3 regions of the Streptomyces sp. NPDC046308 genome follow, and region 1 is predicted to be linked to each of the others. Evidence: riboswitches for the same ligand, from Rfam matches in the RefSeq annotation. Region 1 holds a riboswitch; each other region holds the start of a gene.
The links. Region 1 has a riboswitch for cyclic di-AMP ahead of ACZ6JT_RS29300 (M23 family metallopeptidase). Riboswitches for the same ligand answer to the same signal wherever they lie in the genome.
Positions count from the first base shown of each region.

Region 2: linked by a shared signal. The riboswitch ahead of ACZ6JT_RS23820 (transglycosylase family protein) and the one ahead of ACZ6JT_RS29300 (M23 family metallopeptidase) in region 1 are both predicted to bind cyclic di-AMP.
Region 3: linked by a shared signal. The riboswitch ahead of ACZ6JT_RS05445 (M23 family metallopeptidase) and the one ahead of ACZ6JT_RS29300 (M23 family metallopeptidase) in region 1 are both predicted to bind cyclic di-AMP.

Region 1 covers NZ_JBVJFB010000008.1:305,365-313,122, reverse strand. The annotation lists gene ACZ6JT_RS29310 (M16 family metallopeptidase) at 225-1,574, shown strand; gene ACZ6JT_RS29305 (M16 family metallopeptidase) at 1,595-2,962, shown strand; cyclic di-AMP (ydaO/yuaA leader) riboswitch at 3,180-3,338, shown strand; gene ACZ6JT_RS29300 (M23 family metallopeptidase) at 3,352-4,152, shown strand; gene ACZ6JT_RS29295 (GntR family transcriptional regulator) at 4,335-5,012, shown strand; gene ACZ6JT_RS29290 (HPr family phosphocarrier protein) at 5,266-5,547, opposite strand; gene ACZ6JT_RS29285 (bifunctional acetate--CoA ligase family protein/GNAT family N-acetyltransferase) at 5,732-7,758, shown strand, end outside.
Region 2 covers NZ_JBVJFB010000006.1:66,298-74,055, forward strand. The annotation lists gene ACZ6JT_RS23800 (Ppx/GppA phosphatase family protein) at 1-629, opposite strand, end outside; gene ACZ6JT_RS23805 (DUF501 domain-containing protein) at 626-1,168, opposite strand; gene ACZ6JT_RS23810 (FtsB family cell division protein) at 1,215-1,703, opposite strand; gene eno (phosphopyruvate hydratase) at 1,795-3,081, opposite strand; gene ACZ6JT_RS23820 (transglycosylase family protein) at 3,356-4,057, opposite strand; cyclic di-AMP (ydaO/yuaA leader) riboswitch at 4,061-4,233, opposite strand; gene ACZ6JT_RS23825 (transglycosylase family protein) at 4,513-5,550, opposite strand; gene ACZ6JT_RS23830 (cytochrome P450 family protein) at 5,621-6,928, opposite strand; gene ACZ6JT_RS23835 (globin domain-containing protein) at 7,050-7,758, shown strand, end outside.
Region 3 covers NZ_JBVJFB010000001.1:1,237,101-1,244,858, forward strand. The annotation lists gene ACZ6JT_RS05430 (ATP-binding protein) at 1-1,193, opposite strand, end outside; gene ACZ6JT_RS05435 (MBL fold metallo-hydrolase) at 1,405-2,610, opposite strand; gene ACZ6JT_RS05440 (SGNH/GDSL hydrolase family protein) at 2,769-3,554, opposite strand; gene ACZ6JT_RS05445 (M23 family metallopeptidase) at 3,718-4,749, opposite strand; cyclic di-AMP (ydaO/yuaA leader) riboswitch at 4,752-4,937, opposite strand; gene ACZ6JT_RS05450 (tyrosine-protein phosphatase) at 5,253-6,044, shown strand; gene ACZ6JT_RS05455 (aspartate aminotransferase family protein) at 6,063-7,478, opposite strand; gene hpnH (adenosyl-hopene transferase HpnH) at 7,475-7,758, opposite strand, start outside.

The DNA.
Region 1 (7,758 bases):
GTGTCTGGCGGGACTGCTGGGGTCTGGCTCGGTTTGGCCGGTCTTGCCGGGTGGGCGGGTGTCCGGACGGGGTACGACGCGGACCATTGTGGCCCGAGGCACCGACAACGCCGACTCCGACCCCGGGGGAGTGACCCGGGAACTTATCCGGCGGCCGACGCGCTTGCATACAGTGGCAGGTCTGACAGAAATCTCTGCATCGCGATCGAAGGGACCACATGCCCATGGGTCACACGGCCACAGCCCAGGCCGGCTCCGGCGGCCTGACAGCGACCGAGCACCGGCTGGCCAACGGCCTGCGCGTGGTGCTGTCGGAGGACCACCTGACCCCGGTCGCCGCGGTCTGCCTCTGGTACGACGTCGGTTCGCGCCATGAAGTCAAGGGGCGTACCGGCCTTGCTCACCTCTTCGAGCACCTGATGTTCCAGGGTTCGGCGAGCGTCCCCGGCAACGGCCACTTCGAGCTGGTCCAGGGAGCCGGCGGCTCCCTCAACGGCACGACCAGCTTCGAGCGCACCAACTACTTCGAGACGATGCCGACCCACCAGCTGGAGCTCGCGCTGTGGCTGGAGGCGGACCGGATGGGGTCCCTGCTGGCCGCCCTGGACGAGGAGTCCATGGAGAACCAGCGCGACGTCGTCAAGAACGAGCGCCGCCAGCGGTACGACAACGTCCCGTACGGCACGGCCTTCGAGAAGCTGACGGCGCTGGCGTACCCCGAGGGCCACCCGTACCACCACACCCCCATCGGCTCCATGGCCGACCTGGACGCCGCCTCCCTGGAGGACGCGCGCACCTTCTTCCGTACGTACTACGCGCCCAACAACGCGGTGCTCTCGGTCGTCGGTGACATCGACCCCGAGCAGACGCTCGCCTGGGTCGAGAAGTACTTCGGCACGATCCCGGCGCACGACGGCAAGCAGCCGCCCCGCGACGGCTCGCTGCCCGACATCATCGGGGAGCAGCTGCGCGAGGAGATCGTCGAGGAGGTTCCGGCGCGAGCGCTGATGGCCGCCTACCGGCTGCCGCACGACGGCACCCGCGAGTGCGACGCCGCCGACGTGGCGCTGACGATCCTGGGCGGCGGGGAGTCCTCGCTGCTGCACAACCGGCTGGTACGCCGTGACCAGAGCGCCGTCGCGGCCGGTTTCGGCATGCTGCGCCTGGCCGGCGCGCCCTCGCTGGGCTGGCTGGACGTCAAGACCTCCAGCGGCGTGGAGATCCCCGCCATCGAGGCGGCCGTGGACGAGGAGCTCGCGCGGTTCGCCGCCGAGGGCCCGACGGCCGAGGAAATGGAGCGGGCCCAGGCGCAGCTGGAGCGCGAGTGGCTGGACCGGCTGAGCACGGTGGCCGGCCGCGCCGACGAGCTGTGCCGCTTCGCGGTGCTCTTCGGCGACCCGCAGCTGGCGCTGACCGCCGTCCAGCGCGTCCTCGACGTCACCGCCGAGGAGGTGCAGGCCGTGGCCGCGGCCCGACTGCGCCCGGACAACCGCGCGGTGCTCGTCTACGAGCCGATCGCGGCAGACGACGACGAGAACGACGAGTCCGACGAGAACGAGGGGGCGGAGCAGTGAGCGACACCGCAGCCGTCACGATGACCTTCCACCCGCGCCCGCAGGCCGGCGAGCCGCAGCCGTGGGCCTTCCCGGCCCCCGACCGCGGACAGCTGTCCAACGGGCTGACCCTGCTGCGCTGCCACCGGCCGGGCCAGCAGGTGATCGCCGTCGAGGTCAATCTCGCCGCCCCGCTGGACGCCGAGCCCGAGGGCCTGGACGGCGTGGCGACCATCATGGCGCGGGCGCTCTCCGAGGGCACCGACAAGCACTCCGCCGAGGAGTTCGCGGCCGAGCTGGAGCGCTGCGGCGCGACCCTCGACGCGCACGCCGACCACCCGGGCATCCGGGTCTCCCTGGAGGTCCCGGCCTCCCGGCTGGCCAAGGCGCTGGGCCTGCTCGCCGAGGCGCTGCGCGCCCCCGCCTTCGCCGACGCCGAGGTGGACCGCCTGGTGCGCAACCGGCTCGACGAGATCCCGCACGAGCTGGCCAACCCCCAGCGCCGGGCCGCCAAGGAGCTCTCCAAGGAGCTGTTCCCGGCGTCCCTGCGGATGTCCCGGCCGCGCCAGGGCACCGAGGAGACCGTCGCCCGGATCGACTCCGCCGCCGTACGCGCCTTCTACGAGGCCCACGTACGCCCCGCCACCGCCACCGCGGTGGTCGTCGGCGACCTGACCGGCATCGACCTGGACGCCGTGCTGGCGGACACCCTGGGGGCGTGGACGGGCAACACCGCCGCGGCCCTGCCGGTGCCGCCGGTGACCGCCGACGACACCGGCCGCGTGGTCATCGTGGACCGGCCCGGCGCGGTCCAGACGCAGCTGCTGATCGGCCGGATCGGGCCGGACCGCCACGACCAGGTCTGGGCGGCCCAGGTGCTGGGCACGTACTGCCTGGGCGGGACCCTCACCTCCCGCCTGGACAAGGTGCTGCGCGAGGAGAAGGGGTACACCTACGGCGTGCGCGCCTTCGGCCAGGTGCTGCGCTCCACCGCGGACGGCAAGGGCGCCTCGATGCTGGCCATCAGCGGCTCGGTGGACACCCCGAACACCGGTCCGGCGCTGGAGGACCTCTGGAAGGTGCTGCGCACCCTCGCGGAGGACGGTCTGACCGACGCCGAACGCGACGTGGCGGTACAGAACTTGGTGGGCGTGGCCCCGCTGAAGTTCGAGACGGCGGCCTCGGTCGCCGGCACCCTTGCCGACCAGGTCGAGCAGGAGCTGCCGGACGACTACCAGGCGCAGTTGTACGCCCGGCTGGCCGAGACGGGCACCGTGGAGGCGACTTCGGCCGCCGTGAAGGCCTTCCCGGCGGACCGCCTGGTCACGATCCTGGTGGGCGACGCGGCAGTGATCGAGGAGCCGGTGCGCGCCCTCGGGATCGGGGACGTCTCCGTCGTCACCAACTGACCTGTCGGTGACGGCCGGCTGACGGTCGACCGACGGAACGCGCAGGGGCTCTGGCGGGCATATCCGTCGGAGCCCCTTTTGTCCGTTTGGTGGCTAGGTTGCTCGTATGGGGTGTGGCGTACGCAACAAAAAGGCGCGTCTGTTTGGCGATTGACTGATGATCCGCCTAGCGTCGGCCGTGCTGTCCGTCAGTTGTGCCCGCCGCACCCGCGGCACCGGACAGCGATCGCCGAGTCCCCGTCAGGCGCGAGCCTGGGGAGCCGGGGACCCACATGAGTCCCTGGGGTGAATCGGACCCCCTCGCAAGAGGAGGCCCGTAGGAGACCTTCCTGCTCCGAACCCGTCAGCTAACCCGGTAGGCGAGAAGGAAGGAAAGGATCAAACCCTTCATGGCGTTTGGCAGTCGTCCCGCTGGTACCGGTAAGCACCGTGGCTCCAGCCGTCTGAGCAAGAAGACCGCCGGTTACGCCGGTATCGCCGCGATCGCCACCACGGGTGTCGTCGGCTCCCTCGCCGCCCCGGCCTTCGCCGCGGACAATCACAGCAGCTCCGCCCCGGAGAACGGGCTGGGTGCCGTGGTCGTCGCCGAGGACCTCACGGGTGACATCGCCGACCAGGCCGATTCCCAGCAGCGCGCCGCCGAGCACGCCGCCGCCAAGGCGCAGGCGGAGGCGGAGGCCAAGCAGAAGGCCGCCGAGGCCAAGCGCCTCGCCGAGGCCAAGGCGAAGGCCGAGCGCGACGCCGCCGAGCGGGCGGCCCGCGAGGAGGAGCGCAAGCGCCTCAACACCTTCGTCGCCCCGGTCGACGGCTCGTACGTCAGCACCCAGTACCACGCGGGCGGCGGCATGTGGTCCTCCGGCAGCCACACCGGCATCGACTTCCACGCGGCCTCCGGCACCTCGGTCCACGCGGTGGGCTTCGGCACCGTCGTCGAGGCCGGCTGGGGCGGCGCGTACGGCAATAACGTCGTCATCAAGCACAACGACGGCACCTACACCCAGTACGGGCACATGACCTCGCTGAACGTCTCCGTCGGCGAGCAGGTCACCCCGGGTCAGCAGATCGGCCTGTCGGGCTCCACCGGCAACTCCAGCGGCCCGCACCTGCACTTCGAGGCCCGCACGGGCTCGCAGTACGGCTCGGACATCGACCCGATCGCGTACCTGCGTTCGCACGGCGTCAGCCTCTGACCCCGTCCCGCACCTTTTCCGAAGGCCCCGGCTCCCCGAGCCGGGGCCTTCGTGTTGCGTCTCTGTGCAAATGTTTCGCATTTTCGGCCGCTCTCGGAAATTATCGTGTGTTGCAATAGAGTCGCAGCACGCGCATGTGCGTGCGATGGGGCTGGCAGTCGGAAATAGGCGGAGGTTCGGTCTTGCGTATTCCTGCGCACGCGGTATGCACGGCAATCCGCGACGACATCGTCTCCGGGGTGTTCGAGCCGGGCAGCCGGCTGACCGAGGAGGTGCTGGCCCGCCGGTACGGAGTCTCGCGCGTCCCGGTCCGCGAGGCGCTGCGGACCCTGGAGTCCGAGGGCTTCGTGACCACCCGGCGCCACGCGGGGGCCTGCGTGGCCGAGCCGACCGAGCAGGAGGCCGCGGACCTCCTGGAGGTGCGGATGCTCCTGGAGCCCCTGGCGGCCGCCCGGGCCGCCCGGCGGCGCACCGAGGCCCACCTCAAGGTGCTGCGCGGACTGGTCAGGCTGGGCCAGGAACGGGCCAGGCGGGGTCAGGGGGAGGATCTGCGGTCCCTGGGCGGCTGGTTCCACGAGACGCTCGCCCAGGCCTCCGGCAGCCCCGGGCTGATCGCGCTGCTCACGCAGATGCGGCACAAGGTGGCGTGGATGTACGTGGTGGAGGCGCCGGCGCGGCCGGTGGAGTCCTGGGCGGAGCACGGGGCGATCGTGGACGCGGTGGCGCGCGGCGACGCGGAGCGGGCGCGGGCGCTGACCGTGGTCCACGCCGACCGGGCGGCCGGGGCGCACCGGCTGCGGCTCCGTCCGGCGGTGAGCACTTCGCAACCTGCCGTAAACATGTCGAGCGGCCGGCATTAACAGGAGCCGTATACAAAGGTGGCGTCGCGCTAATTCGCCCTGCAGGGGTGGGGTGAATTGTGGCGTGAATTCACCCTGCCGCTGCCCGGTGAATTCGGTGGAGCTGAATTCCGGGGCGCCGGGATGCGGGCCGGGCTGTTTTCCCGCCCGCGGGGCTCGGATTCCCGCGCGCACGACGAAGCCGCGGCCCCCGGTCCTGCGGGGGCCGCGGCTTCGTCGTGCGCGCGGTGCGTGCGGGATCGAACCCGAAAGGTCAGACGGTCTCGGGGAGCTCCTCGAGACCCTCGGCGACCAGCTTCGCGAGGCGGTCCAGCGCGGCGTCCGCGCCCTCGGCGTCGGAGGCGAGGACGATCTCCTCGCCGCCCTGGGCGCCCAGACCCAGAACCGCCAGCATGGAGGCGGCGTTGACGGGGTCGCCGCCGGCCTTCGCGATGGTCACCGGGACGCCGGAAGCGGTCGTCGCACGGACGAAGATCGAGGCGGGACGAGCGTGCAGGCCCTCGGCCCAGCCGACGTTGACGCGGCGCTCTGCCATGGTGATGCCCTTCAGGTTCTTACGGTTGTCTAGACCAGTCTCTCACGACGCCCCGAATGCTCCGACCGGCCTTCGGCCCGGATCTGCCGCCGTTCGACCTTCCCCAGCTTGCACTCATTCGTCCCGGGTTGCCGCATGCGCCGCGCGGGGGCTGCACCGCCCCTCCCGGCCTTAAGGTGGCCCCATGACCATCGAGTCGGACCCCTCGTACCCGGCCCACTGGGAAGCCGACGTCGTCCTCCGTGACGGCGGCACCGCCCGGATCAGGCCCATCACCACCGAGGACGCGGGCCGGCTCGTCAGCTTCTACGAGCAGGTCTCCGACGAGTCGAAGTACTACCGCTTCTTCGCGCCCTACCCCCGGCTCTCCGACCGTGACGTGCGCCGCTTCACGCACCACGACTACGTGGACCGGGTCGGCCTCGCCGCGACCATCGGCGGGGAGTTCATCGGCACCGTCCGCTACGACCGCATCGGCCCCGACGGCCGGCCCGCCTCCGCGCCCGCCGACGAGGCCGAGGTCGCCTTCCTCGTCCAGGACGCCCACCAGGGCCGCGGGGTCGCCTCCGCCCTCCTCGAACACATCGGAGCGGTGGCCAGGGAGCGCGGCATCCGCCGGTTCGCCGCCGAGGTGCTGCCCGCCAACACCAAGATGATCAAGGTGTTCACGGACGTCGGCTACCAGCAGAAGCGCAGCTTCGAGGACGGCTCGGTCCACCTCACCCTCGACCTCGAACCGACCGCCGAGTCCCTCGCCGTGCAGCGCGCCCGCGAGCAGCGCGCCGAGGCCCGCTCGGTGCAGCGGCTGCTGGCCCCCGGCTCGGTCGCCGTCATCGGGGTCAGCCGCTCCGGCGCCGGCGTGGGTGCGGCCGCGCTCCGCAACCTGCGCGACAGCGGTTTCCGCGGCCACCTCTACGCCGTCAACGAGGCCGTGACGCGCGATCTGCTCGACGGCGTACGGGCCTACCGCGGCATCGGGGCCATCGGCGCCCCCGTCGACCTCGCCGTGATCGCCGTACCCGCCGAGCGGGTTCCCGACGTCGTGGCCGCCTGCGGCGAGCACGGGGTGCAGGGCCTCGTCGTCCTGTCCGCCGGGTACGGGGAGAGCGGCTCGGAAGGACTCGCCCGCCAGCGCGAACTGGTGCGGCAGGTGCGCTCGTACGGGATGCGGCTGATCGGACCGAACGCCTACGGGGTGATCAACACGGCGCCGGAGGTGGAGCTCAACGCCTCGCTGACGCCCGCGCCCATGCCGATGCGGGGCCGGATCGGCCTGTTCACGCAGTCCGGGGCGATCGGCATCGCCCTGCTCTCCGCGCTGCTGCGGCGCGGCGAGGGACTGTCCTCCTTCGTCTCCGCGGGCAACCGCGCCGACGTCTCCGGCAACGACATCCTCCAGTACTGGTACGACGACGAGGCCACCGACGTCGCCCTGCTGTACCTCGAAACCCTGGGCAACCCGCGGAAGTTCACCCGCCTCGCCCGCCGGACGGCCGCGGTCAAGCCGGTCGTCGTCGCCAAGGGCGGCCGCCACACCCCGGCCGGACACGTCGTCCCCGACACCAGGCTGCCCGAGGCGACCGTCTCCGCCCTGCTGAGGCAGGCCGGCGTCATCCGGGTCGACACGGTCACGGAACTGGTCGACGTCGGCCTCCTGCTGGCCGCACAGCCGCTGCCCGCCGGGCCGCGGGTCGCCATCCTCGGAAACTCCGAGTCCCTCGGGGTCCTCACCTACGACGCCTGCCTCGCCCAAGGCCTGCGGCCGCTGCCGCCGCTGGACCTGACCACGGCGGCCGCGCCGGCCGACTTCCGGGCCGCGCTGGCCGCCGCCCTCGCCTCCGACGACTGCGACGCGGTCGTGGTCACGGCCATTCCCTGGGTGAGCGAGCACGCACTGGCCGACGACCTGGCCGACGCACTGCGGGAGGCCGTGGCCGAGGTGCCGGGCAAGCCCGTGGCGGTGGTGCACGTGGAGCTCGGCGCGCTCGTCGAAGCCCTGTCCGCCGCGCGGGGCCTGCCCGACCCCGCCCCCGTCGCGGACGCCGCGCCGCACAAGCCGGCGGGGCCGATCGCCGCCGGCCCGGCGTCCGAGGACCGGATCCCCAGCTATCCCGCCGCCGAGCGGGCCGTACGGGCCCTCGCCGAAGCCGTCCGGTACGGGCAGTGGCGCCGAGGCCTCGCCGAGGGCGGGCACGTCCCCGAGTTCGAGGA
Region 2 (7,758 bases), on a different contig from region 1:
GCCAGGTCGAGGGCGGCCTCGATGTCGGCCCGCATCGCGGCGATCTGCGCCGGGGACGGCGGGTCGGTGACGACCCCGTCCACCGTCAGGTGACGCTCGGTCATCCGGACGCAGCCCACGTCCACCGAGCGGGCGGCGCGCACGTGGTCCTCGCCGACCACGAACTCGGTCGAACCCCCGCCGATGTCCACCACCAGGAACGGCTGTTCCAGGTGCTCGTGGGCGACGAGCTCCCTGGTGGCGCCGGTGAAGGAGAACTCGGCCTCCTGGTCGCCGGAGATCACCTCGGGCTCGACGCCCAGGATGTCCTTGACGCCCTGCACGAACACGTCGCGGTTCTCGGCGTCCCGGGAGGCGGAGGTGGCCACGAAGCGCACCCGCTCCGCACCGAGTTCCTTGATGACCTCGGCGTACTCGCGGCAGGCGGCGAAGGTGCGCTCCAGCGCCTCCGGGGCGAGGCGCCCGGTCCGGTCCACGCCCTGGCCGAGGCGGACGATGATCATCCGTCGGTCCAGCTCGACCAGCTCGCCGGTGGTGCCCGCGCCGGAGGCGCCGTCGGACACCGTGCAGTCCGCGACGAGGAGCCGGATGGAGTTCGTACCGCAGTCGATGGCCGCGACCCGGGTCACCGGGACTCCTCTTCCTTCTTCTCCCCGCACGGGGTGACGCAGGCGCCCTTGGCCCACCACTCGGGCAGCATCGCGAGCGCCTCGTCGCCGAACGGGTTCACGCCCGGGCCCGCGGCCAGGGAGTGGCCGACCAGCACGTGCAGGCACTTCACCCGGTCCGGCATCCCGCCGGCGCTCGGGAAGCCCTGGAGCACCTCGATGGCGTCGCGGCGCCGGATGTAGTCCTCGTGCGCGGCCTGGTAGGCGGCGGCGAGCTCCGGGTCCTCGGCGAGCCGGGCCTGCATCTCCTTCATCACGCCGTTGGCCTCCAGCGTGCCGATCGCGGAGGCCGCGCGCGGGCACGTCAGGTAGTACAGCGTGGGGAAGGGGGTGCCGTCGGGGAGCCGCGGGGCGGTCTCGACCACGTCCGGCTGCCCGCAGGGGCAGCGGTGCGCGATGGCGCGCAGCCCGCGCGGCGGGCGGCCGAGCTGCTGCTCGAACGCCTCGATGTCCGCGTCGGTCGGCTCGGTCCGGTCGGTCTGGGGCGGGGGCGTCTGCATGCCTGGAGGAAGTCTCTTCGTTCGGTTCTCTGACGGATGGATCTGTTCAGTCGCCGGGGCGGTCGGCCTTGTCGACGCCGTCCCAGACGTTCGAGTACCAGGGGCGGTCGGAGCCGGCCTGGCCGGCCCGGTGCGGCTCCTGGGGCTGGGCCCCGGGGTCGCTCATGATGTAGCCGATCTCCCCCGGGCGCAGGAAGTGCAGGTGCCTGCGGGCCTGCTGCTCCGCGTAGGCGTCGTCCTGCCAGCGGGCCTTCTCGTCGCGCAGCCGCTCCAGGCGGTCCCGCGCGGTGGCGGCGGCCCGCTGCTGCTCCGCGATCTCCGAGCGCTGGGAGACGTACTGGCGCATCGGATACGCGAGGGCGACGACCAGGGTACAGAGGACCAGCACGAGGAGCGCGGCCCGGCCCGTGAGCCGGCTGCGGCGCACCTGCCGGCGCGACTGCGAGCGGTAGACGTGGGCGGCGGTCCGCTCACCGAGCTGCTTGAGCCTGGTCGCGGTGGAGAAGGTGGAGAACCGATCCCGGCTCCCGGCCATTGGTCCGCCTCCCCTGTGTCCGCACTACGCAAATACGTCCCCGCACACGGTACGGGACCGAGTGCGGGGACGTACGGAGGCGAGGGCGTGATTAGCCCTTGAAGCGCGGGAAGGCGCTGCGGCCCGCGTACACCGCGGCGTCGTCGAGGATCTCCTCGATGCGCAGCAGCTGGTTGTACTTGGCGACGCGGTCCGAGCGGGCCGGGGCGCCGGTCTTGATCTGACCGCAGTTCACGGCGACGGCGAGGTCGGCGATGGTGACGTCCTCGGTCTCACCGGAGCGGTGCGACATCATGCACTTGAAGCCGTTGCGCTGGGCCATCTCGACGGCGTCCAGGGTCTCGGTCAGCGAACCGATCTGGTTCACCTTCACGAGCAGGGCGTTCGCGGAGCCCTCCTCGATACCGCGGGCCAGACGCTCGGGGTTGGTGACGAAGAGGTCGTCACCGACGATCTGGACCTTGGAGCCCAGGCGGTCGGTGATGGTCTTCCAGCCGGCCCAGTCGTCCTCGAACAGCGGGTCCTCGATGGAGACGAGCGGGTACGCCTCGACGAGCTCGGCGTAGTAGTCCGTCATCTCGGCGGCCGAGCGGGATTTGCCCTCGAACTCGTACTGGCCGTCCTTGTAGAACTCGGACGCGGCGACGTCGAGCGCGAGCGCGATGTCCGTGCCCGGGGTGTAACCGGCCTGCTTGATGGCCTCGATGATGAGGTCGAGCGCGGCGCGGTTGGACTCCAGGTTCGGCGCGAAGCCGCCCTCGTCGCCCAGACCGGTGGAGAGGCCCTTGGTGTGCAGGACCTTCTTGAGGGTGTGGTAGACCTCGGCACCCCAACGCAGCGCCTCGGAGAAGGACTCCGCGCCGATCGGGGCGATCATGAACTCCTGGATGTCCACGTTGGAGTCGGCGTGCGACCCACCGTTGAGGATGTTCATCATCGGAACGGGCAGCAGGTGCGCGTTCGGACCGCCGAGGTAGCGGAAGAGCGGAAGGTCCGAGGCCTCGGACGCGGCGTGCGCGACGGCGAGGGAGACACCGAGGATGGCGTTGGCGCCGAGGGAGCCCTTGTTGTCGGTGGCATCCAGGTCGAACATGGCCTGGTCGATCAGGCGCTGCTCGGTGGCGTCGTAGCCGACGAGCTCCGGGCCGATCTGCTCGATGACGGCGAGGACGGCCTTCTCGACACCCTTGCCGAAGTAACGGTTGGGGTCACCGTCACGGAGCTCGATGGCCTCGAATGCACCGGTGGAGGCGCCGGACGGGACGGCAGCACGGCCGGTGCTGCCATCGTCGAGGCCCACCTCGACCTCGACCGTGGGGTTGCCTCGGGAGTCCAGGATTTCCCGGGCTACGACGACGTCGATGGACGGCACGAGCATCTCCTTCTGGGATGTGACGCTGGGTGTGCGGTGGCGTGTCAGGCCGGGGGACGGCCTTGCCGCTTAGAGCCTAACCGGCCCGGGGCACTCGACCGGCCGACCGCCCGACCCCTGGGACGAAAAAGGGGCCGAATACCCCTCTTCCGGGACATAGGTCTCCGGATCGTCGCCCGTCATCCGGTACGCACACCACCGCCCGGCGCGTGGGGGGAGACGCGCCGGGCGGGGGGAACACTGTGCGTTGCGTACGCTCCTGCGGCTATTGCCGCAGTGTTCAGCTGAGCTTCAGCTTCTGACCCGGGAAGATCAGGTCGGCGTCCGAGACGATGTCCTTGTTCAGCTCGAAGAGCTTCTCCCAGCCGCCCTTGACGCCGTTGGCCTCGGCGATGGTGCCCAGGGTGTCGCCCGACTTGACCTCGTACGAGCCGTTGCCGGTCTTCGGGGCCTCGGGGGCCGCGGGGCGCTCGGAGCGGGTGGTCGGGGCCTCGGAGCGCTTGGTCTCCTTCTTCGGCGTGGCCTTCGGGGCGACCTTGGTCTCGGTCTTCTTCGAGTCGGCCTTCGGCTTGTTCTGCGTCGAGCCCTCCGTGCCGCCACCGGCGTAGGAGGAGTTCGACAGACCCTTGCCGCAGACCGGCCAGGCGCCCTTGCCCTGGCCCTTGAGGACCTTCTCGGCGATGGCTATCTGCTGGGACTTCGAGGCCTGGTTGGCCTGCGCGGCGTACGACTTGCCACCGTAGGCGGCCCACGTCGAGGACGAGAACTGCAGTCCGCCGTAGTAGCCGTTGCCCGTGTTGATGGACCAGTTGCCGCCGGACTCGCACTGCGCGACCTTGTCCCACTCGGACGCGGTGGCGGCGCTGGCGGAGCCCGCGGCCATCAGGGGGGCGGCGACGGCCACACCGGCGACACCGGCGAGCGTGACGATGCGGACGGCCTTGGAGGCTCGACGGTGCTTGCCCTTGCCGGAAAGCAGCATGGATTTTCTCCTCACCGACGCCTACGAGGTGAGCTGTCGGGTTCGGGCGAGTGAGTTGCCCGGCCGTGCGACCTAGCGCACGTCTTGACCCCTAGCCGGTGGCGTGACCGTCTCTCAACGGCCGCTCCCGGCGCCTACCTTGGTTCCCCCGCTCCTGCCTTCGGCGCTTGACGCGACGACTGTTCCCCCCGTCCGCCGGCAGGATTCGGCGATGCGGTCGAAGGAGCCCGCGGTGGCGGGCGAATCAGAAGGTAGACAGGTCTCTCCCCGATGTTCAACGAGGAACATCGGGGAGAGAGGGCCCCTACTTGCGCTGTCCGCAAGGACGTTTGCGCAGGTGAGGGCGGGGTTTGCAGCAGCCCCGGGGCGGGACACGCCAGTTGACCGGAAGAGACGCATGTCTCACTTACAGATAACCGACAATCAGTTCTTTCCGGACGCCTGAAGTGTCCCTATTACGTGGTTAGATCCAGGTTCTGTCCGGGCTTGATCAGATTGGCGTCCTCGCCGATGACCTGCTCATTGGCCTCGTAGAGGCCGTTCCAGCCGCCCTTGACTCCCTTGGCAACCGCGATGGTCGCCAGGCTGTCGCCCTCCTGGACCGTGTACGTCGGGGCCGACGCGGCGTCAGACGGGACGGGGGCCTCGGCCGCGGGCGCCCCGCGGTGCTTGCCGCTGCCCTCGGTCGGAGAGGCTCCCGGAGTGGCGCCCGGGGCGGTCGGGGACGCCGGGTCCGTCGGCGTCGCACCCGGGGTGGCGGGGGCGGTCGTGGGCGGGGTGGTGGGCGCCGAGGGGTCCACCGGGAGGGTCGGAGCCGTCGGGTCGACGGGCGGCAGCGGCGTGGTGCCCGGGGTTCCGGGGACCGTCGGCTGGGACGGGTCGACGGGAGGCGTCGTCGGGGCGTCCGGCGCCGGCATGACGGGCAGTCCGACGGACGGCGCGTCGGGGATCAGGAAGGGGCTGCCGGTCGGGCTGGGCGCCGCGTGGGTCGGGGCGCCGAAGTCCTTGGCCGGCTCGCCTCCGGTGGTGGACGGCACCGCGTTGTCCGGGCGGGAGGGCGAGGGGGCGATCGGGCCGGAGCTGCCGGGCAGACCGGGGTCCACCTTGGCGGCGGGGCCCTGCTGCTCCAGTCCGGCCGAGGTGGCGCACAGCGGCCACGCCTGCGGCCCCTGCGAGGCCAGCACCCGCTCGGCCACGGCGATCTGCTGGGACCGGCTCGCGAGGTCGGCCCGCTCGGCGAAGTCGAGTCCGCCGGCGTTCTGCCACTCCTCCTGGGTGAACTGCAGCCCGCCGTACGCGCCGCTGCCGGAGTTGGCACTCCAGGAGCCGCCGCTCTCGCACTCGGCGACCTTGTCCCAGGTCGTGGTGTCGGCAGCGGTGGCATTGGTGGCGGCTAGCAGCGGCAGAGCCAGCGCGGAGCCAGTGACTCCGGCTGTGACTACCAGCGCGGGGACCTGGCGGGGGCGTCTGTGGCGGCCGTTCCCGGAACGCATGAGGGTGCACCTTTCGCATAACAGCGGGGTAACGGCAGAACCTAGCGGCCTTCGAACGATTGTCACAAGTTCAAGCCGGATCTGACTTTTCATCAGAAGCGGCGCAAGTGTTTTGAGCCGTGAACCGGACGGGAAGAGTACGTAGCCCTCGCATGATCAACCCCCCGCGCCAGCGCAGGTCTTGGGGCGCAGCAGCCAGTTCCAGATCCGGCAGGCGCGTCAGCAGGGTCGCGAGCGCCGTCTGCCCTTCGAGCCGCGCGAGCGGGGCGCCCAGGCAGTAGTGGATGCCGTGCCCGTACCCGAGGTGCTGGTTGTCGGTCCGGGAGAGGTCGAGCGTATCCGGTTCCGCGAACCGCTCGGGATCCCGGTCGGCGGCCGCGAGGACGACCAGGACCGGGTCACCGGCCTCGATCCGCTGTCCGCCGAGGGTCAGCGCCTCGGTGGCGAACCGCCACGTCGCCAGCTCCACGGGCCCGTCGTAGCGCAGGAGTTCCTCGACCCCGGTGGCCAGCAGGCCGCTCTCGCCGGCGGCGAGGGAGCGCTGGAGGCGCTCGCGCTGGCCGGGGTTCATGAAGAGGGAGTGGACCCCGTTGCCGATGAGGTTCACGGTCGTCTCGAAGCCGGCGAAGAGCAGGATGAAGGCCATGGCGGTGGCCTCGGCCTCGCTGAGGTGGTCGCCGTGGTCGCTCGCGCGGATCAGGTCCGAGATGAGGTCATTACCCAGATCATCCCTTTTGCGATGGATGAGTTCGCCGAGATACGTCCGCATCTGCTTCACGGAGCGGGCGACGCCGCCGCGCGGGCCGCCGCCGTGGCGGATCATCATCCCGGCCCAGTCACGGAAGTCGTCCTGGTCCTCGCGCGGTACGCCGAGCATCTCGCAGATGGCGTAGATGGGGAGCGGGAAGGCGAACTCGTGGATGAGGTCCGCCTCCCCCTTCGCCGCGAAGGCGTCGATCAGGTGGTCGGTGAGCGCCTGCACCCGCGGGGTGAACTCGGCGACCCGGCGCGGGGTGAACGCCTTCGACACCAGCCGCCGCAGCCGGGTGTGGTCCGGCGGGTCGATGTTGAGCAGGTGCGTCATCAGCTCCGCCTTGCGCTCCCCCGGGATCCCGGTCTTGCCCTTGGCGTGCGCGGGCTCCGCGTGGTGCGCCGGGTTCTTGCTCAGCCGCTGGTCGGCGAGGGCCTGGCGGGCGTCGGCGTACCGGGTGACCAGCCAGGCGTCGACCCCGCTGGGGAGCTTGGTGCGGTGCACCGGCGAGTGTTCGCGCAGCCAGGCGTAGGCCGGGTAGGGGTCGGTCGCGAACTCCCAGTCGAAGAGGGTCGGGCCCTCGGCGGAAGGGGTGTCGGCGGGGTCTGCGGGGGTCTGCTCATGCACGGCACGACCGTATCCCGGCGCCGGACCCTCATCCCATATGGCCCGTTCGTCGCGGCTGTCCGTAGATCGGCCATCGCTTGACCTCACCTTCCCCGGCATTCCTACTTTCGGTTTTGTGGATGTGAGGATCTTGAAACGCAGTTTCGCGGTGGTGGAGAGACGGGCCGAGCACGCGGTCAAGTTCTTCTACTCCCACCTCTTCTGGCACAACCCCGGAATCCGTGAGCTCTTCCCGGCCTCCTCCGAGGACATGGAGCGGCAGCGGGACCGCGTGTTCGCCGCGCTCACCCACGTGATCGCCCACCTCGACGACGAAAGCCTCCTCCCCTATCTCCGCGACCTCGGGCGCGACCACCGCAAGTTCCTGGCCCGCCCCGAGCACTACGTGGCCGTGGGCACCAGCCTCCTCGCCGCGCTCGCCGCGACCTCCGGCGAGGCCTGGACCCCTCAGGTGGAGAAGGCCTGGACCGAGGCCTACCAGGTGATCGCCGACACGATGACGGCCGGCGCCGACGCGAGCGAGGACCCGCCGTGGTGGGACGCGGAGGTCGTGCGCCACCTCCGGTACGGGCAGGACATCGCGGTGCTGACCCTGCGGCCGCACGCCCCCTTCCCCTATGTACCGGGCCAGTACGCGAGCGTGTGCAGCGAGCGGGTCCCGGCGACGTGGCGCACCTACTCCCTGGGCAACGCCCCCCGCCCCGACGGCACCGTCGACCTCCACGTCAGCCGGATCGACCAGGGACGGCTCAGCACCGCCCTGGTCAGCGAGACGCTGCCGGGCGAGGTCCTGCGGCTCGGGGCCGCCGGCGGGCAGCTGACCTTCCGCC
Region 3 (7,758 bases), on a different contig from region 1:
GCCCCCAGCAGCTCCTGCGGCAGCACCAGCACGGCGAGCACGCCGCCGTAGATGTTGGACTTGAGCTCGACGGCGATCCCGTGCCGGCGGGCCAGCGCCGACACGACGAACAGCCCGATCCGCCCGTCGGCGAGCAGGTGCCGGACGCTGACCTGGTCGGGGTCCGCGAGCAGGGCGTTCATCCGGTGCTGTTCCTCCACCGGCATGCCCAGCCCCCGGTCCTCCACCTCGACCGCGATCCCCGCGGTGACCCGCTCGGCGCGCAGCACCACATCGGTGTCGGGCGCGGAGAACACCGTGGCGTTCTCGACCAGTTCGGCCAGCAGGTGCACCACGTCCGCGACGGCGTGTCCGCGGACACTGCCGCCGGCCGGGGGCACGACCTTGACGCGGGTGTACTGCTCGACCTCGGCGACCGAGGAGCGGAGCACCTCGCTCAGATCGATCGGCCGGGTCCACTGGCGGCGGGAGGCCGCCCCGCCGAGCACGGCGAGGTTCTCGGCGTGCCGGCGGATCCGGGTGGCGAGGTGGTCGACGTGGAAGAGCTCCCTGAGCAGGTCCGGGTCCTCGACCGTGTCCTCCAACTCGTCGAGGAGCGCGATCTCCCGGTGCACGAGGGATTGCAGGCGGCGCGCGAGGTTGACGAAGACCTCGACCTTGCGCTCGCTGTCGGACGGCGTGGCCGGTCCGGCCAGCCGTACGAGGGTCGCGTGCGCCTGTTCCCGGGCGCCGCGCAGCTCCTGGGAGAGCAGCCAGAACTCGTCCACGCCGGCCGGGTCGCCCCCGACGAGCGGTCCGGTCGGCCCGCCCCGCACCGGGCGGGGCGGGGTCTCGCCCCGTTCCAGCAGGTCGGCGGCGGTACGCAGGTCCTGGCGGCCGCGCACGCTGGAGCGGCGCAGCGCCTCGCACCGGTCCCGTACGGCCTTCGCCCCGCGCTGGGCCCCCAGCAGAGCCGCAGCGAGGGCCCCGACCACGAGCAGGGCGCAGCCCGTGAGCACCGGCCAGAGCCGGGCATCGCGGTCGCCCGCGCCCCCGCCGAGCTGGAGGGTGAAGATCACCGCGGCGGCGCCGCTGAGCCCGGCGGCGAGCGTGGGCAGGACGGCGGCGCGCACCAGCAGGGGCCGTATCTGCCGGCCGGGACCGGTGACGGCGTGTCTCGACGGGGCGTGGCGGGCGGCGCGGAGTCCGGACATCGGCGTCCTCGGTACGTTCGGTACGTGGGGCCCGGCCCCCAGCGTTCCGGGGCCCGGTGTTGATCACCGGATACCCACGCTAGACCCCGCCGTCCCGCCCCGGAACGCCAGTTGGGCAACTTCGAGGGGGTGCTTCCCGCTCCCGGTGGAGCGCTCGTACAGCCGCCCGAATGCGCCGCCCGCCCCGCTCCCGGGACGGGCGGCGGCGCCGTCAGGACCCGACGGCCTCGGTCTCCTCGCGGGTCACGGCCCGCGGTCGCTCCTCCGTGATGACCGGGCCCGGGGTCGCGGCCGGGGCGCTGACCGCGCCGCCCGCGACGAACGGCCGCCACCAGGGCTGCGCCGGGGCCTCGTCGGCGCCCGGCTCGAACGGCTGGCCCGGGATCGGCAGCGCGATGGCCGCTCCGGCCCCCTCGGCGGCGGCCAGTGTGCCCTCGCCCGGCTCGTCCCACGGGTGCAGGGCGAGGTTGAAGGTGCCCCAGTGGATCGGCAGCATCGTGCCGTGCGGGGCGCCGCCCTGGAGGTCGAGGTGGGCGCGCATGCCCTCCTCGGGCGTCATGTGGATGTCGGGCCAGTACTCCGAATACGCGCCGATCTGGATCATCGTGGCGTCGAAGGGCCCGTGCTCGGCGCCGATCTCCGCGAAGCCGGGGAAGTAGCCGGTGTCCCCGCTGTGGTAGATCCGGTGCTCGTCTCCCGCGACGACCCAGGAGGCCCAGAGGGTGTGCTGCTGGTTGCGCAGGCCGCGGCCGCAGAAGTGCCGGGCGGGGGTGGCCGTGAGGGAGAGGCCGGCGATCTTGACGGTCTCGTTCCAGTCCAGCTCGCGCAGGCGGTCGGGGGACACGCCCCAGCGCTCCAGGTGCGCGCCGACGCCGAGCGGGACGGCGAAGACCGTGTCCGTACCGGCCAGGGCCTTGATGGTGGGCAGGTCGAGGTGGTCGTAGTGGTCGTGCGAGATGACCACGACGTCGACGTCGCCCAGCGAGGCCAGCGGGACGGGCACGGGGTGCAGCCGCTTGGGACCGGCGAAGGGGAAGGGGGAACAGCGCTCGCCCCACACCGGGTCGAAGAGCACCCGACGGCCGTCGATCTCCGCGAGCACGCTGGAGTGGCCCATCCAGGTCAGCCGGAGCCCGCTCGCCGGCGGCTTCGCCAGCTCCGCGAGGGTGGTCGGGTAGACGGGAATGGGCGCGGCGGGCCCGCGCCGGGCCCGCTGCTCCCGGTGGAAGTAGACCTTGGCGAACTCCGTCATGGAGCCCGAGGGTCTGTTCCGGGCGCCGACCGGGTTCTGGAAGACGCCGTCGGCGAAGTTCGGCGAGCGGCGGATGCGCTCCAGCCGGGCACCGGACGGGTCCGCGCCGAAGGCTTCGGGCCGCAGGGCACGCAGCCGGGGACGCAGGGGACGGGAGCCGGTCAAGGCGCCTCCAGGGAGGATGGAGTAAGGGGTGGTCGTCTCTCTACGACCATCCCAACGCACACCGGCCCCGAAGGATTCCGCTCGCCGCCCCCGTCCCCCCGTCCCGTCCCCGCCCCGTCCCCGTCCCGTCCCGTCCCCGTCCGCGTACGTACGTACGGCTACAGCGGCAGCAGGTCGGGCCGCTTCGCCTCCAGGTGGTCCCCCGAGGACTCCCCGCGCAGCCGCCTGCCGATCCACGGCACGAGGTGGTCGCGCGCCCACTGGATGTTGTCGCGGGTCACGTCCACCGAGCCGCGCGGCCGCTGCGGCGGCCACGGCTGGTCGGGGTCGGTCGGCACGTCCAGCCCGAGCACCTGCGCCGCGCGCAGCGCGACCCGCGTGTGTCCCTCGGGCGAGAGGTGGAGCCGGTCCGTGTCCCACGCCCGCCGGTCCTGTACGGACTTCAGCGACCACAGGTCGAGCACCGGGCAGTCGTAGCGGTCGGCGATGGCGCGCACATGCGCGCTGTACGTCGCCACCTTGCCCCGGAGGTGCTTGAGGACCGGCACGCCCCGGGTGTCGAAGCCGGTCGTGATCATGACCTGGCCGACCGCGCCGGAGAGGTCGGCCACGGCCGCCTCGAACCGCTCCGCCACGTCGTCCGGGTCGCTGCCGGGCCGGATGATGTCGTTTCCGCCCGCACAGAAACTGACCAGGTCGGGCGCGAGGGCCTTGGCCCTCGGAAGCTGATCGGCCACGATCTGGTCGAGGAGCTTTCCGCGCACCGCCAGATTCGCATAACGGAAGTCGTGCTCGTCGCGCTGGTCGGCCAGGAGTACGGCGAGCCGGTCCGCCCAGCCGAGATACGAATCCCCGGGTCCCGGGTCCCCGACGCCTTCGGTGAAGCTGTCCCCGATCGCCGCGTACGAGCCGATGGTCTTGAGTTTCGTCGTCGTCGCTGCCACGAGAACCCATACTTCACTCCCGTAACCAACCTACGCCAACGTAATGAGGGGTTGACGGACCGTGATCTGTACCACGTGGGGGATAAGGAATAAGTACACGTGAGGCCGGGACCCCCCTCGGGTCCCGGCCTCACGTGTGTCCCTGCGCCGACGGCGGGTGCCGTCAGATGGTCACGCCCTTCGAGCGGAGGTAGGCCAGCGGGTCGATGTCGGAGCCGTACGAGGGGCCCGTGCGGATCTCGAAGTGGAGGTGCGGGCCGGTGGAGTTGCCCGTGGAGCCGGAGAGGCCGAGGGTCTGCCCGGCGGTGACGCTCTGGCCGGAGGAGACGGACAGCTGGGACAGGTGGGCGTACTGGGAGTACTTGCCGTCCGCGTGCCGGATGACGACCTCGTTGCCGTACGAGCCGCCCCAGCCGGCGGAGACGACGGTGCCCGCGCCGACGGCCCTGACGGTGCTGCCGGAGCTCGCGATGAAGTCCACGCCGGTGTGGTAGCCGGAGGACCACATGCTGCCCGCGGCCTTGTACTGGGTCGAGACGCCGGTGCGGGCGAGCGGGGCGACGAAGCCGGAGGCCGACTGCTGCGCGGCGGGTGCCCCGGCCTCGGAGTCCTGCTGCGCGGGGGCGGCCTTGGCGGCCGGCTTCGGCGCCGGCTTCGGCGCCGCCTCGGGGGCGGACTCCGGAGCGGCCTCGGCCTCCGCCTCCGCCTCGGGGGCGGCCTCGGGGGCGGCGTCGGGGGCGGCCTCGGGGGCGGCCTCGGGGGCGGCCTCGGGGGCGGCGTCGGGGGCGGCGTCCACCGGGTCCACCCCGCCCGGACCGCCGAGGTGCAGCTTCAGGCCGGGGTGGATCAGCGACGGGTTGCCGCCGACCGCCTCCCGGTTGTCGGCGTACAGCTGCTCCCAGCCACCGGAGAGATGGCGCTCGGCGGCGATCACGGAGAGGCAGTCACCCGGCACGACCGTGTAGACGCTCGGGGCGGCCTGCACGGCGGCGACGGGCGCGGCCTGCAGCGCGACGGGGACCTGAGGAGCCACCGCGGGGGCCACCGCGGTCGCCGCGGCCGGGGCGCCGGCCGCCTGTGCGCCCGCGGCGCCCATCAGCGGCAGCGCGAGGGCCGCGCCACCGGTGCCTGCGACGGCGAAACCGCGCGATATCGAAAGGGACTTGGGACGGCGGTGCTTACCCTTTGCAGGCATGGCGAATTCCTCTCCGGCGCCTGCGAGGTGAGCTGTCGGGTTCGGACTGGAGATGTCCGGCCGTACATGCACTGGACACGTACGTCTTCACCCCGAGCCGTCCCGGCGAAAGATCTCCGAAAAGATCTCCGGGACAGCGGCCTACCTGGTTCCCCCGCTCCTGCCGCGCGAATAGTCGGGTGCGGTTTCCGGGCGGCGGCAGGATTCGGCGATCCACCCGGATCGATCGCGAAGGTAAACCCTTGCGACGGCGGGGAACAAGCCACGAATTTCCTGACGGAATCACAGGAATGAGAAATCGGCTGAATTCTGGTCACCCTGCGTCCATTAGTCGCCGTCAACAACCGCTCCGACGCGGCCATTCGGCCTTCGTGATCAGGCACTCACGGTCACCGTATGATCTGGCTCACGGGGACGTGCCCGATCTCGCCTCCGGATATGGCAAGTTGGCGCCAAACAGCTCAATTCGGACAGAAATCTCACCACGAAGCGGAGGAGTTCCCGTGACCCAGCAGATACAGGAGCCGGAGCTGACCGGAGTGCGCAATTTCCGTGATGTGGGCGGATTGCCGACTTCTGATGGTCGAAGGGTCAGGACGGGACGACTGTTCCGAAGCGGACATCTCGCACATGCCACTGAAACCGATGCAGAATTCCTCGCCTCGCTCGGCCTCCACACCGTCTTCGACTTCCGCAACGCCGCCGACCACGCGCTGGAGGGGCCGGACGTGGAACTGCCCGGGGTACGGAACGTGAACATCCCGCTCTCGGATCCGGCCGACGGCAAGGAGTTCTGGCGGCTGGTGCGCGAGGGCGACCTCGACCAGCTGCGCACGATCCTGGGCGACGGCAGGGCCGCGGCCCGGATGACGAATTCCTACCGCAGGATCATCGAGCAGCGCACGGCCGAGCACAGCCGGGTCGTGCACGCGCTCGCCGAGGACAGCGTCCCGGCCCTCCTGCACTGCGCGGCCGGCAAGGACCGGGCCGGCCTGTCGATCGCCGTCACCCTGCTCGCGCTGGGCGTCGAGCGCGACGCGATCGTGGCGGACTACCTGGAGTCGAACGCCCCGCACCGCCGCTACCGGGTGCACCGCAGCAGCGCGGCCGACGAGGCCCGCTCCCCCGAGGTGATGGAGCTGCTGGCACCGCTCTTCGACGCCCGCGCCGAGTACCTGCTCGCCGCCTTCGAGACCATCGACGAGACCTGGGGCGGGGTGGACCCGTACCTGGCGGAGGGCCTCGGGCTGAAGCCCGAGACCCTCGGCCGGCTGCGTGAGCGACTGCTGGAGTAGACCGCCCGGAGCGGGCCGTCAGCGCTGGGCGACGGCCTGCTTCACCAGCGTCCTGCCGAAGTCCCACATCAGCCCGGACCCGCCGTGCGCCTCGTCCATGACCGCGCGGAATGCGCCGACGAACCGGTCCACGTCCCGCTCGTCGACGACCAGCGGCGGGATCAGCTTGATGACCTCCAGGTGGTCCCCGGAGACCTGGGTGAGGATCCGGTGCTTCTGGAGCAGCGGCACCACGACCATCTGGGCGAAGAGCCCCTTGCGGGCCGCCTGCAGCATCGTCCACCGGCTGCGCAGCCCCAGCGAGGACGGCCGGCCGAACTCGATGCCGATCATCAGCCCGCGCCCCCGCACCTCGTGCAGCAGCTCGTACTCGTCCACCATCGCCGCGAGCCGTCCGCGCAGCAGGTCCCCCGTCGCCCGGGCGTGCGCGACGAGCTCCTCGTCCTCCATGACCGACAGCACCGCCAGCCCGGCCGCCATCGCCTGCGCGTTGGAGCCGAAGCTCGCGGAGTGCACGAGGACCCGGTCCATGGACGAGTAGACCTTCTTGAAGATCCAGTCCTTGCCCAGGGTGGCACCGACCGGCACGTAGCCGCCCGACAGCGCCTTGGCCACGCACACCAGGTCCGGTTCCACGCCCGGCTCGTGCTGGTAGGCGTAGAAGTCACCGGTACGTCCGAGGCCGGTCTGCACCTCGTCCGCGATCAGCAGCGCCTTGTGCCGGTGCAGCAGTTCCTGCGCGGCGGCGAGGAACCCGGGCGGGGCCTCCAGGACCCCCTTCCCCTGGATCGGCTCGACGACGAAGGCGGCGACGTCGCCCTTGCGGAGCTCCCGCTCCAGGGCGCCCAGGTCCCCCAGGGCGATCTTCGTGTCGGGGAGGAGGGGGGCGAAGCCGTCGCGGAACCCGCCCTCCCCGTTCACCGACAAGGAGCCCGTGGTCAGGCCGTGGAAGGCGTGGTCGCAGTAGAGGATCCTGGGCCGCCCGGTGGCGAACCGGGCGAACTTCAGGGCCGTCTCCACCGCCTCGGTGCCGCTGTTTCCGAAGAAGACCCGGTCCAGGTGCGGGCTGTACGAGAGCAGCTTCTCGGCCAGCAGCCCGGGCAGCGGCTGGCAGTCGAAGCGGGTGAGGTCGGCGAGCTGCGCGTCCAGTACGTCGTGCAGGGCCCGGCGGACCACCGGGTGGTGGCGGCCCAGGCCCATCACCCCGAAGCCGGCCAGCATGTCGAGGTAGTCGTTGCCCTCGGCGTCCCAGAAGTGGGCGCCCTCGGCCCGCTCGTAGACCTTGTCGAAGCCGATGGTGTGGAGCATGCGGGGCAGTTGGTGGTTGAGGTGGCGGGCGTGCAGCTCGTACCGCTCCCCTCCGCGGGCGGCCAGCAGGGCGCCGAGGTCGAAGCCCTTGCCCCCGGCGCCCGCTCCCTCCTCCGCCGGGCTCATGCCGACGCGTCCCGGTTGCCGCCGATCGTCTCCCGGGCCGCCCGCAGGGACTCCTTGAGGGAGCCCATGGTGGCGAGGACGGCGGTGGGCTCGTAGCCGCAGTGCGCCATGCAGTTCGCGCAGCGCGGGTCCTTTCCGCGGCCGTACTTGCTCCAGTCGGTGTCGTTGATCAGCTCCCGGTACGTCGGCACGTAGCCGTCGCTCATCAGATAGCAGGGGCGCTGCCAGCCGAAGAGGGAGTAATTGGGAATGGCCCAGGCCGTGCAGGGGAAATCGGCTT